DNA from 3 places in the Arthrobacter sp. NPDC090010 genome. Region 2 is predicted to be linked to each of the others. Evidence: riboswitches for the same ligand, from Rfam matches in the RefSeq annotation. Region 2 holds a riboswitch; each other region holds the start of a gene.

Region 1 (4,390 bases), on a different contig from region 2:
CGCTTCAGAAGCGGATGCGCGCAGAATTTGCCGTCGCGCAACCCCACGCCGTGCTCCGCCGAAAGATAGGCGGCCACGAGGCCGGCGTCGTAACCCTCGACGGAGAAATTGACGACGCCGATCGAATCGACGGAATCGCTGAACACCCGATGCACGGTGACGCCGTCGAGCGCTGTGAGGCCCTCCTCGAGATGGCGCCTGATATCGGCCTCGTGCTGCTGCCAGGTGTCGTGATCCAGCGACGCGAGCACCTGGGTCGCACGCGCCAGTGTCGCGGCACCGAGCACATTGGGCGAGCCGCCTTCATGCCGGGCCGGACCGGTGGTCCACGTCACTGAATCGAGCCGCGCCTCACGAACGGCCCCGCCGCCGAGCAGGTGGGGGGTTCCCGCGTCGAGCCAGTCCGCGCGGCCCACGAGGACTCCGGCACCGAACGGGGCATACAGCTTGTGCCCCGAGAAGGCGAGGTAGTCGACGTCGAGGGCGCTGATGTCGATGCGGCGGTGGGGCGCCAATTGCGCCGCATCCACCACGATCCGGGCACCGTACTCGTGGGCCAGTGCGGCCAGCTCGGCGATCGGGAGGATCTCTCCGGTGACGTTCGAGGCGCCCGTCACCGCCAGCAGCGAAACACCTCCCGCCTCAAGTTCCTCACGGATGGCGGACACGGTTTCGGTGAGAGTCTCCTGGGCCACCAGGCTGCGGTGCGCCACGCGCTGCCACGGCAGCAGATTGGCGTGGTGCTCGATGTCCAGGTACAGGACCTCCCCGGCCTGCTCGCCGTTCCTCTGGGGAAGGCATCCGGCCAGCACATTGAGTGAATCGGTGGTGTTGCGTGTGAAGATCACCAGGTCGTCGGGCCGACCGCCGATGAACTCGCGCACGATCTCGCGGGCGTTCTCATAGACCGAGGTGCTGATCTGGGACGCATAACCGGCCCCGCGGTGCACGCTGGCGTAGTACGGGAGGATCTCGTTCAGATAGGCGGAGACCACGCTCAGCGCGGGAGCGGAGGCCCCGTAGTCGAGGTTGGCGTAGCGGATGTCGCCGCCCTGGATGAGCGGTGCCTGGATCTCGGCTCCGGTGACGGCCGCGAAGGGATGCGCGGCCGGCGACGACGGCGCATGGGCGGCCTGAGCGGTACGGCGGGCAAGGGTGTTGACGGACATGCTGGGACCTCTGCATCGTGGAGGGGCCCGCTGAGCGGGCGCCGCGCTTGCCGATCCGCTGTCTGCGGTCGGCCTGGTCGTCACCCGGGGCACCCCACCGCGTCTGGAGGGTTGCCGGCCAGCAAACCGGGGTTTAGCGCTGGCACTCGTGACCTGTTCACGAGCGTACGACAGCGGCGCGTCCGCAGGGGAACGCGCCGCTATTGTTACGCAGAATATGACTTCGGAGCTCAGGGAAGCAGATCGTCCAAGGCAGGGTTCAGGCGGTGCAGGAACTCGGAGTGGAGGATGCCGTTGCTGGCCACGGCGTTGCCGCCGAAGGGTCCGTCCTGCCCGTCCAATGAGGTGAAACGGCCTCCAGCCTCCGTGACGATCGGGACCAGGGCCGCCATGTCGTAGAGGTTCAGTTCCGGCTCACAGGCCAGATCGACGGCGCCTTCAGCCAGAAGGCAGTACGACCAGAAATCACCGTACGCCCGGGTCCGCCACACGGAATCGTGGAGGTCGAGGAAACTGTCCAGCATCCCGCGTTCCTTCCAACCGTGAAGGCTGGAATAGCTGAGGGACGCATCCTCCATGCGGTGCACGTCAGACACCTTGAGGCGGGTGGCGGAGGCCAGCGAGCGGCCGGTGAAGGCCCCATGGCCCTTGGATGCCCACCAGCGCTTGCCCAGGGCAGGCGCGCTGACAACGCCCACGACAACCTCGTCATCCTCGATGAGGGAGATCAGGGTGGCCCAGACGGGCACGCCCCGCACGAAGTTCTTGGTTCCGTCGATCGGGTCCACCACCCAACGGCGGGAGCCGTGCCCGGTGGTCCCGAACTCTTCGCCGATGACAGCGTCGCGGGGCCGGGACCGGGACAGCTGCCCACGGATGTACTCCTCGGCGCTGCGATCCGCGTCGCTGACCGGAGTGAGGTCCGGCTTCGTCTCGACCTTCAGGTCCTGCGCCTTGAAGCGTTCCATCGTCTGGGCATCGACCTGGTCGGCCAGCACGTGCGCCAGGCGGAGGTCATCGGTGTAGTTCTGGGTGGGGACCGTCATGGGTTAAACCGTACCCATCGCGGGAGGACCCACAGCCCGCGACGCACCGAAGTGCTCATGGGGCTCCGAGTTCCTTGCTTTCCCGCTCTTCCTGTATTCCGGCGTCCAGCACACGCCGCAACGAGTCGAGGCGGGAGGCCCCGGCCGGGCCCGCATGCCCCTCCGCGACCCATGCGTCCAGGCCACATCCCACAGCCTGCGCGCCGTGCTTGCAGCCTCGCTCACAGGCTTCCGTGCCCGGAGCCAGATCGGGGAACGCGGCCAGGATACGGCTCGGATCGACCAGGGCCAGCCCGAAGGAGCGCACCCCGGGCGTGTCGATGATCCACGTGCCCGGACGGGCGTCCGGCATCTGGAGGGCCACGGCGGAGCTGGAGGTGTGGCGTCCCCTCCCGGTGACCGCGTTGACGTGACCGGTGGCGCGGTCCGCGCCGGTGAGTGCATTGACCATCGTGGACTTGCCCACTCCGGAGTGCCCGAGCAGCACGCTGACGTAGCCGTCCAATTCGTCCCGGAGTTCCGTGACGGCGCTTCCGAGCAGGGACGCCGAACCGCCGTCGGCGCTCCTGGCATCAATCCCATTGGCGCCGTTCTCCGTGGTGCGGCTGATGATCACCCGCAGATCGAGAGCCTGATAGTTGGCCAGCAGCTCCGCCGGATCCTTCACGTCCGCTTTGGTGATGAGCAGGATCGGTTCGATGCCGGCGTCGTAGGCAGCGACCAGTGCCCGGTCGATGAAGCCGGTCCGAGGCTCGGGATTGGCGGCAGCCACCACGATCACCAATTTGTCGGCATTGGCGACGACGGCGCGCTCGACGGGGTCGGTGTCATCCGCGCTGCGACGCAGCAGCGTACTGCGCTCCTCGATCCGCACCAGACGGGCCAGGGTGTCGGGCTTGCCCGAGACGTCACCGACGAGCGCCACGAAATCGCCCACCACGACGGGCTGGCGTCTGAGTTCCTTGGCACGGGCGGCGATGATGATCCGCTCCTGGGGTGTCCCTTCGTCCAGGACCGCCGTGTAGCGGCCCCGGTCGACGGTGACGATCCGGCCGGTCACAGCATCGGAGTGGCTGGGCCTGTCCTTGGTCCGCGGACGTGAACCGCGCTTGTTGGGCCGCTGCCTGACGTCCGACTCGTCCCAATCGGAAAGGGCTCGCGAGGCGCCGCCTCGAGCCATCTCAGGCGTCCGCCCCGGCCGGCACGGTACGGGACTCCTGAGCGGAGGAGCCCAGCATGGCCTGCCAGAGCGCGGGGAAATCGGGCATGGTCTTGGCTGTCGTGGCGATGTCCTCGACCTGGGTGCCGGGAACCGCAAGGCCCCAGATCGCACCAGCCGTCGCCATCCGGTGATCTGCGTAGCTCTGCAGCACGGCACCGTGGAGGGGGACCGGGCGGATGATCAGGCCGTCGGTGGTCTCTTCGGCATCCCCGCCCATGCGACGGATCTCCGTGACCAACGCTTCCAGACGGTTGGTCTCGTGGCCGCGCAGATGTGCGATTCCGCTCAGACGCGAGGGCGTGTCAGCCAGGGCGCACAGCGCTGCGACGGTGGGGGCAAGCTCGCTGGTGTCGGCGAAGTCCCCGCCCTTGATGCGGTCGCCACCGGTCACCACGAGTGTTCCGTTCTCGAGGGAGACCCGTGCACCCATGCGCCGCAGGATGTCCTGCCAGAGGTCCCCGACCTGTGTCGTCGGTGACGGCCAATGGGGCACCCGCACCGTGCCGCGGGTCACGAGTGCCGCCGCGAGGAAGGGGCCGGCATTGCTCAGGTCCTGCTCGATCCGGACATCGAAGGCATCGATGGTGCCGGGCGCCACGAACCAATGGTCGGGAACGGAATCATCGACCGTCACCCCCAGGGAACGCAGGACCTCGACCGTCATCCTGATGTGGTCCAGGCTGGGCACCGGCTTACCGGAGTGCTCGATGTGCAGTCCGTCGCGGAAGCGGGCCCCCACGAGCAGCAGCGCGGAGACGAACTGGCTGCTTCCGCTCGCGTCGATCACGACGTGGCCACCCCGGACGGTGCCCTCGCCGTGCACGGTGAAGGGGAGTGCCGACGGCGATTCGCCGTCGTCGCCCGTGAGGTCGAGGCCGAGTGCGCGGAGCGACTGGAGGATCGCGCCCATCGGGCGCTTCCTGGCGTGCGGGTCGCCATCGAAGCGGGCGGTC
Region 2 (4,390 bases):
CTCCCAGACGGACAGGGTCCATGGCTGACTTCGGAGCTCGACCTCCTCGGAATCGGCAAGGACGCACGACGGCGGCTGCTCGCGAACAATGACATCGTCCGCCCACGGATAGGCGTCTTCGCGCCGGCTGAGGAACAACGACGACTCACTCTCAGCGAGCGCGCAGACCGCCGTCTGGCGGCTCATCTCCGCCTGACGCAAAACAAGGAAGATCCCGCCTACATCTACAGCCACACCTCGGCAGCCAGACTCAGAGGTCTGTCCTTCTGGCGCGACAGCCCCCTCATCCATGTCTCATGCCGGAGCAAACCGTGCGCGCGGCGCCTGGGTTCGGACATTCGTACGCATTTCATTCCGGTGCCAGGCACGGACTGGGACATCGTCAACGGTGTCCCGGTCACGACGCTCGAACGCACCATTATCGACTGCGCCAGAATCATGCCGGTGGAAGACGCGCTCATCCTAGCGGATCAGGCGCTGGCCCTTGGGGCCGACCGTCGTCGAATGCACCGGATGCTGGAGAGGCTCACCGGTCACCGAGGCGTGGTGAACGCCCGGATGGTCGTCGATTTCGCCGACCAGAGAAGCCAGTCCGTGGCCGAGTCCCGCTCGCGGCTGCTGTTCCACCTGGAGAGCCTCACGGCCCCTGTACCTCAGATGGCAGTCATGACGCCGCTCGGCTGGCGATATCTGGATTTCGCCTGGCCAGACAGCATGCTGGCCGTCGAGTTCGATGGGGAGGTCAAGTACTTCGGCGAAAAGCCGACGGAACGCGCCCTGTACGAAGAGCGCCTCCGGGAACGTCATCTCATGGAGCTGGGGTGGCGATTCGTCCGGCTGAGCTGGGCGGACCTCGATGACCCGGGAGGAGTGCGCAGACGGATCAAAGCGGCGCTCCGAGCCCAGGATTCTGCAGCCGCGCTACGCAACTGACGGTCTCGCAGCGCCAAGACTCGACACCCGTTCCGGGCTCGCCGAGTCAGCTATTGGGGGCGTGAGTCCGCTGCCCGGGGTAGCTGACTCACGCCCCCAATAGCTGACTCGGCAGGCGTCGGCGCCGTGGATAGCGGACTCAGGGCCCGATTACCGGCGCCTCAGCCATCGATCATGCCGCCACGACTCATGCCGCGGCAGCAGGAACCAGGACCCAGAGGACCTCGACTTCCTCATCGGTGGGGTTCAGCCAGGTGTGCGGTTCGCGACCCGGGAAACTGAGGGTGTCCCCTTCGGAGAGCTCGTACCGTTCGTTGGAGAAGGTGAGCACGATCCTGCCTTTGACCACGTGCAGCACGTCGACGTCGCAGTCGACGGCATACAGCTCCGACTCGCCCTTGCCGCGCGGCTCGATGATGCCTTTGAGCACTTGCAGCCTGCGCTCAGAACGGCCCGTCAGCAGCGTCTCCACGATGCCCTCGCCGCCGAGCGAGATTCTCGGAGCCTCATCCTTGCGGGTCAGGGTCACCTCCGTATCGGCGAAGAGGTCACCGATGTCGACCGAAAGCACCTGGCACAGGGTCACAAGGGACGCCACCGACGGCGAGGTGAGGTCGCGTTCCACGCGGGAGAGGAAGCCCTTGGTCAAGCCCGTCACCTCCGCGACCTGCTCGATCGTCATCCGCTGAGCCTTGCGTGCCGCGCGGATCCTGGACCCGATGTTGATCGGCGCATTGCTCGGCTCGATGGGCAGGGCTTTCATGGCGGCCATTCCTTCTCTGACGGGGCTGCGAAGAACAAGGGAGGTGATCCGGCTCACGGGCAGCATCTGCCTAGGAGTTTAGTACCAGTCACCAGGCCCTGCCTGCCCCGCAACTTCGCGTCGTGAGCTCACCCGTTCACGCAGCGTCACACTGCAGCCCGGACGTCCGGGCGCGGGCCGCGCGACGTCGTCGTGATCTAGAGTAAAGGAAGCTTCACGAGAGGTGGCGCCAAGCTCCGACTGGCCACCCGCCAACCCCATGTTCACGGGTGGCTCGGATGCAGAAGCGGCCCCGTTCCACTGGCGGGGCAAGAGCATTGCCGAAAGGCTTCGATGTCCGTCACCGTCATCCCTTCCGTCGAGCCGCAGAGCGGCCGGGTCACGCTTCACCTCCAGGGCGTGCCGCAGCACTACTTCTGTCCTCAGCCGCACCAATTGCTGGACGCCCTGAGCCGCGCGGTGCGCAGACCTCTCTGGAACGACGGCGCGCTCACCGTACGCGTCGCCGCCACCGGACTGCGGGACGGACGAGCACTGCATTTCCTCTTGCAACCGCTCCCGGGTTTGCGGTCGACCGAAACAACAATCCTCGGTGAACCGGCCGAAAATCCGCGGAATTTCGCGCTAAAGTGAGGGCTGCGCAATGGGGCGCCACCATCATCCCGACCCCAGGAGCCCGTGTTCATGAGCACCCCCCAAGCCTCCGCTGCAGATATCAGACGCTGGCAGCAGTACCTGGCCGACGAACGAGCCGAGGCTTCCGTCTACCGGGAGCTCGCCGCTCGCCGTGACGGTGAGGAGAAGGCGATCCTGCTGTCCCTCGCCGAAGCCGAGGGCCGCCACGAGGCACATTGGCTCAGCCTGCTCGGCGACGACGCCGGCAAGCCCCGCCCGGCCTCGCTGAACAGCCGTTTCCTGGGTTTCCTGGCCCGCCATTTCGGCTCCGTGTTCGTCCTGGCGCTCGCCCAGCGGGCCGAGGGCCGTTCCCCGTACTCCACTGATCCGCACGCCACACCCGCCATGGCGGCAGACGAGCAGATCCACGAAGAGGTGGTCCGGGGCCTCGCCACCCGCGGCCGGGCACGCCTCTCCGGAACCTTCCGAGCCGCGGTTTTCGGGGCCAACGACGGCCTCGTCAGCAACCTTTCGCTCGTCATGGGCATGGCGGCCACCGGCGTGAGCAGCCAGGTGGTGCTCTTCAGCGGCGTCGCAGGCCTGCTGGCCGGAGCGCTGTCCATGGGCGCGGGCGAATATGTCTCGGTCCGTTCCCAGCGGGAACTCCTGGACGCCAGCCGCCCGACCCAGGTCACCTTGGCCGTCGCACCACGCCTGGATCTTGAACACAACGAATTGGTGCTCGTATATCTGGCCCGCGGCATGAGCCGGGAAGCCGCCGAGCACCGGGCCGCCGAACGTCTCGGGCAGTTCAGCTGCGACTGCGACCCCAGCCTGTCCCTCTGGCCGGAGCGCCCGGAACAGGACCAGGACGAACACGAGGAGATCGGCACGGCCTGGGGAGCCGCCTCCTCCAGTTTCTGCTTCTTCGCCTCGGGCGCACTGATCCCCATCCTGCCGTTCCTGTTCGGCATGAGCGGTGTCGGGGCCCTGGTCCTCGCCGTAGTCCTGGTGGGCATCGTGCTGCTGGGCACCGGTTCGGTGGTCGGGCTGCTGTCCGGAACCTCACCGATGAGCCGCGCGCTGCGTCAGCTCTTGATCGGCTTGGGGGCCGCCGGGGCCACCTACGTCCTGGGTCTGCTCTTCGGCGCCACCATCGGCTGAGCCGAGGCCACCGGCGATCGTCCCTGGGCACCTCCTGCGTAGAGTTGCCTGCGGGAGGAAATGATCAATGGACACCATCACCCGAGTCATCGCGGAGAACATCACCACGGTACTCGCCGCTGTCTTCGCACTCGCCGGGGCGTTCAGCATCTGGCGGGACCGGCGACGGCTTCGCAATGGCGTGTTCCTGCTGCTGGCTTTCGGCTTCGCATTGCTGAGCCTCGGCCGGAACGATGAGACGGCGTGGATCCTGCTGCTCAGTGTCCTCCTCGCGCTCCTGGCCGTGCCGGTGCTCGGAGTCTTCCTGGTGGTCAACGGCATCATGATGCTGCGGCGGGAAGGACGGAGCCTGGCCAATCTGCTCTCCCTCGCGGTCGGACTGCTGGTGCTCTTCGCTCCCATGCTTCTGGGAGCCTTGGGGCGTGTCACGAGCCGTCCGGACGCTCCCACCTGGCTCAGCATGATCCCATTCCTGATCTTCGTGCTGGTGGCCTATGTGGGCTTCGTCTTCTCCGCGTTCCTGGTCTACTCCTTCGTCTATGCCCGGACACGGAGCCGCCAGGTCCCCGACTACGTGATCATCCTCGGCTCCGGTCTGATCGGCGGAAAGGTCCCGCCGCTCCTGGCAGGACGCCTCGATAAAGCGATTCAGATCTATCAGCGCTCCCCAGCCGACTCGAAGCCGGTTCTCATCCCCAGCGGCGGGCAAGGACCGGACGAGTCCCGCAGCGAGGGCGAGGCCATGGCCGAGTATCTGCGGGATGCAGGCATTCCCAGCACCGAGGTGCTGACCGAACCTCGCGCGCGGACAACCATGGAGAATCTGGAGTTCTCCCGGGCGCTCATGACGGTTCCGGACCCCGCCATCACCGTTGCCACCAGCAGCTATCACGTGTTCCGAGCCGCCATGTACAC
Region 3 (4,390 bases), on a different contig from region 2:
CACCGTGCAGGGGACCCGCGAGCGGCCGCAGACTCCACGGCCGGGTGCCCGTGAGCTGATCGACGCCCTGCTCGACCCGGGCAGCCATGTCAGCTGGGATGTCACGCCGCGCGGAGTCGACGATGCGGCCTACGCGGCCACCTTGGAGCGTGCCCGCGAACGCAGCGGCTCGGACGAGGCGGTGCTCACCGGTGAGGGGGCCATCGGCGGCCATCCCGTCGCCGTCGTCGTCAGTGAGTTCGCCTTTCTCGGGGGCTCCATCGGTGAGCGCACCGCCGATCGGATCGTCGCCGCGATCGATTCCGCTGGACGACGAGGGCTGCCGCTCATCGCGGCCCCCGCGTCGGGCGGCACCCGCATGCAGGAAGGCACCCCCGCGTTCCTCCAGATGGCCCGCATCACGCGCGCGTTGAGCCGTTACAAGAAAAGGAGACTGCCGTACCTGGTGTACCTGCGGAATCCCACCACGGGAGGCGTGTTCGCCTCCTGGGGTTCGCTGGGGCACGTCACGGCGGCCGAGCCTGCGGCTTTGGTCGGGTTCCTCGGCCCGAAAGTCTACGAGGGGCTGCGAGGCGAAGCCATGCCGCCGGGGATCCAGACCGCGGAACATCTCCTGCACCATGGGACGGTCGACGCCGTCCTTGACCTCCCGGGATTCCGCCGCCTGGCGGGCGACGTCCTCACCGTCCTGGCGGGACAAGGTGTCCGGCGCGGTTCTGACGTCGCCAAGAGCGTCGCATCACCCGGCAGGGAGCGCGCGGGTGAATCGGCTCCCTGGGACAGCGTGCTCCGAAGCCGTGACCCGGAGCGGCCCGGGCTGGACGAACTGCTTGCCGCGGGCTTCGGGCGCACCGTCCGTCTGCACGGGACCGGGCGGGGGCGACGCTCCGCCAGCACGGTGACCCTCCTCGCTGAACTGTACGGACGTCCCGTCGTGGTGGTCGCTCAAGACCGTGCCGCACAGCGCGATGGTGCAGTGCTCGACGTCGCAGGGCTGGCTCAGGTGAGGCGCGGGATCGCGCTCGCGGAGGCACTCGGCCTGCCGTTGGTGACCGTCGTGGACACCCCGGGGGCTGAGCTGTCGGTCCGGGCGGAGGAGGACGCCATCGCCGGGGCCATCGCGGACTGCATCGCCGAGCTCACGATGCTCACGGTGCCCAGTGTGGCGATCCTCCTGGGGGAGGGGACCGGAGGGGGAGCGCTCGCCTTGGCCGCCACCCACCGGATCGTCGCGGCAGCCGATGCGTGGCTCGCACCACTTCCTCCCGAAGGTGCCAGTCTGATCGTCCAAGGAGACCTCGAGGGTGCTTCGCGGCTGGCTGCATCCCAAGGCATCACGGCTGCGGCGCTCGCGGAGGCCGGTCTGGTGGATGCGGTGGTGCCCGAGGGGCCGGGGCTTCTCAGAGGACTGGCCCAGGCGGTGGCGGCCTTGCTTGAGGCCGATGTCTCCGAATCGGGCGCGTCCGCTTCCGGTGAGGCGGATTCAGACCGCCGGGCGCAGTGATGAGAAAGGCCGGGAGACCACGCCCTCCGGAGTGATCCGATGGCGTGCTCTCCCGGCCTTTCCGGCGGTGACTGAGGTCAGAGAGTGACCGGCCCCTGAGCTGTCTCGAAGGTCACGGACATGATGCCCGGGGTGCCGTGCGGGGCGACCCACTCGACGGCGACGTCTTCGAGAGGATGTCCGACTTCCTCTCCGAGCCATTCCGTGACGCGCTGGGCGGACCCGGCGATGGTCAGGCTGGAGACCTTGACGTCACTGGTGTAGACGAGGGACGGGTGCAGGCTGGGATCGCCGTCCCACTTGAGCATGTACGGGACCTGGGGATCGGCGATGAGGCCCAGGATGCCGATCTGCTTCCAGATCAGTTCCCGGCCGTCCGGGAACTTGCGATTGCCGGGTACGGCCTCTCGGCCGAGCCGGGATTCGAAGGGGGCCAGGTCGTCCACGGCGACGCACCAGCCCATCCACCCACCGCCCATTTCAGAGCGGGCGCGCACGGCCTGGCCGAAGGGAGCCTTATCCGATGCGGGGTGATTCAGGACCTCCACGACCTCAAGGTACTTGTGGTCGGCCAGGGGGAAGATCATGTTGCGCGTGCCGAATCGGGGGTGCACCCCGCCGCGCACCGCGTGCAGTCCTAGAGCGGCAGAAATGCGCTCTGCAGTGGCCTCCAGGCCGTCACTTTCACAGGCGTAAGAAACGTGGTCCATCCGCATGGCTTCATCCTTGCACTTTGTGACGTGGCACTCAGCTTAGGGTTGCCTAACTAGCTCTGGAGGCTGTGAACGCCTGGTTTTCTGTGCGGTCGAGTGGAATGCGCCGAGGGCTCCGGCGGCGTTGTTTCGTGCCACCGAAGCCCTCTTAGAGTTGTTGTCCGGGTCAGTTGCAGACCCTGCGGATCACTTGTTGCAGATGGTGGCGCTCTTGAAGCCCAGGACCTTCGAGTATCTCGTCTTCGAAATGTCGGCGTAGACATACACGCACTTGCCCTTTGTATTGGTGAGCTGTGCGCCGCCGGCGTAGTACTCGTACAGGCCGTAGTCGAAGGATCCCTGGCCCGTCTTCGGCCTGAGGCTGACGTACATGGTGTTTTTGCCGGAGACGTTGTCGTACACCATGGCGCAAGAGGTGCCACCGTTCTTGGTGGAGTACCAGTACTGCAGGGTCGCCTTGGTGCCCGGCAAGGTCCAGCTCTGTTTCTTGATCCCAGTGCACTGCTTGACGACCGTGCCGGCCTTGCCGTAGGTCGCGGCTTCGGCCGGAGCGCTGGCGGCCAGGAGGCCCGCGAAGGCGAGGCCTGCGGTCGCCAGTGCGGCGGTTGCCCGGCGGATCAGTTTCGGAGTGGGGTTCATTCGGGTGCTCATGATCAAACTCCTTGAATGGGTGCATCTGCATGTCTTGCAGATGTACTACATTTACCCACCGAATTGCTGAAGTGGGAATGGGGAGAGGTGCCCATCCGGTGATCGGAGGCATGGCGCCGCGACGTATTGTGACGCCGTCCTTTTCGCGTCGACGGGCCGCGCCCTACTCTGGGTTCCAGGTCATGAGTGCCAGCATTGAGCCCCGGCTTGCTGGCCGGCAACCCTCCGTCCGCGGCGGGGTGCCCCGGGTGAGGACCAGGCGGACCGGCGCCAAGGCCGGTGCGCAAGCGCGGGCCGTGGGCGCCGTCTACCTTCCTCCGGGCAGGCTGACGCCAGCGATGGTGGGGGAGACCGTACCTGGCCCTTGAAATCTAAGGAAAGCCATGAGCAACAACTGGTCCTTCGAAACACGCCAGATCCACATCGGTCAGGAACCGGACGCCGCCACCGGGGCACGGGCGCTGCCGATCTACCAGACCACCTCCTTCGTCTTCCCGAGTGCCGAGAGTGCCGCGAACCGCTTCGCCCTCGCCGAACTCGCACCGATCTACACCCGGATCGGCAACCCGACGCAGGACGCCGTCGAGCAGCGGATCGCGAGTCTGGAAGGTGGCCTGGCCGCCCTTCTGCTGAGCTCCGGTCAGGCCGCGGAGACGTTCGCGATCCTCAACATCGCTGAGGCGGGCGACCATGTCGTCGCGAGCCCCAGCCTCTATGGCGGAACCTACAATCTGCTCGCCAACACCCTGAAGAAGTTCGGCATCCAGGTGACCTTCGTGGAGGACCCGGACGACCTGGAACAGTGGCGTGCCGCAGTTCAGCCGAACACCAAGCTGTTCTTCGCGGAGGTCGTCTCCAACCCACGCCAGGACGTGCTGGACATCGAAGGCGTCTCGGCAGTGGCTCACGAGTCCGGAGTCCCGCTCGTCGTGGACAACACTCTGGCCACTCCGTATCTGATCCGCCCGTTGGAGTGGGGCGCCGACATCGTGGTCCACTCCGCCACGAAGTACCTCGGCGGGCACGGTGCGGCCATCGCGGGCGTCATCGTGGACTCCGGCAAGTTCGACTTCGCTGCCGACCCCGAGCGTTTCCCGGGCTTCAACACCCCGGACCCGAGCTACAACGGTCTGGTCTATGCCCGGGACCTCGGCGCGGACGGCGCATTGGGCGCCAACCTCAGCTACATCCTCAAAGCCCGCGTTCAGCTCCTGCGCGATCTCGGTTCGGCTGTCAGCCCCTTCAATGCCTTCCTCATCGCCCAGGGGCTGGAGACGCTCAGCCTCCGCGTGGAGCGGCACGTGGAGAACGCTCAGAAGGTGGCCGAGTTCCTTGAGGCCCGCGACGACGTCGAGCGCGTCGCGTTCGCCGGGCTTCCGAGCAGCCCGTGGTTCGAGCGCGGACGGAAGTACGGGCCCAATGGCATCGGCGCGGTGGTCGCGTTCGAAATCGCGGGTGGCCTGGAGGCGGGCAAGGCTTTCGTGGACGCGCTGGAGTTGCACTCGCATGTGGCGAACCTCGG

Evidence for each region. A riboswitch is a leader RNA that binds a small molecule or an ion and turns the genes downstream of it on or off. The one in region 2 is predicted to bind S-adenosylmethionine.
Region 1: it holds a riboswitch for S-adenosylmethionine, as region 2 does, so the genes downstream of both, ACIPXZ_RS02475 (aminotransferase class V-fold PLP-dependent enzyme) here and ACIPXZ_RS14985 (hypothetical protein) in region 2, are expected to answer to the same signal.
Region 3: it holds a riboswitch for S-adenosylmethionine, as region 2 does, so the genes downstream of both, ACIPXZ_RS07765 (bifunctional o-acetylhomoserine/o-acetylserine sulfhydrylase) here and ACIPXZ_RS14985 (hypothetical protein) in region 2, are expected to answer to the same signal.

The regions. Positions count from the first base shown of each region.
Region 1 covers NZ_JBIVFT010000001.1:530,556-534,945, forward strand. The annotation lists gene ACIPXZ_RS02475 (aminotransferase class V-fold PLP-dependent enzyme) at 1-1,169, opposite strand, end outside; SAM riboswitch class IV at 1,208-1,323, opposite strand; gene hisN (histidinol-phosphatase) at 1,400-2,215, opposite strand; gene ACIPXZ_RS02485 (ribosome small subunit-dependent GTPase A) at 2,271-3,395, opposite strand; gene aroA (3-phosphoshikimate 1-carboxyvinyltransferase) at 3,397-4,390, opposite strand, start outside.
Region 2 covers NZ_JBIVFT010000011.1:403-4,792, forward strand. The annotation lists gene ACIPXZ_RS14975 (hypothetical protein) at 1-933, shown strand, start outside; gene ACIPXZ_RS14980 (helix-turn-helix domain-containing protein) at 1,121-1,696, opposite strand; SAM riboswitch class IV at 1,909-2,017, shown strand; gene ACIPXZ_RS14985 (hypothetical protein) at 2,030-2,329, shown strand; gene ACIPXZ_RS14990 (VIT1/CCC1 transporter family protein) at 2,381-3,475, shown strand; gene ACIPXZ_RS14995 (YdcF family protein) at 3,543-4,390, shown strand, end outside.
Region 3 covers NZ_JBIVFT010000004.1:1,812-6,201, reverse strand. The annotation lists gene ACIPXZ_RS07780 (carboxyl transferase domain-containing protein) at 1-1,504, shown strand, start outside; gene ACIPXZ_RS07775 (VOC family protein) at 1,582-2,220, opposite strand; gene ACIPXZ_RS07770 (hypothetical protein) at 2,404-2,868, opposite strand; SAM riboswitch class IV at 3,047-3,164, shown strand; gene ACIPXZ_RS07765 (bifunctional o-acetylhomoserine/o-acetylserine sulfhydrylase) at 3,252-4,390, shown strand, end outside.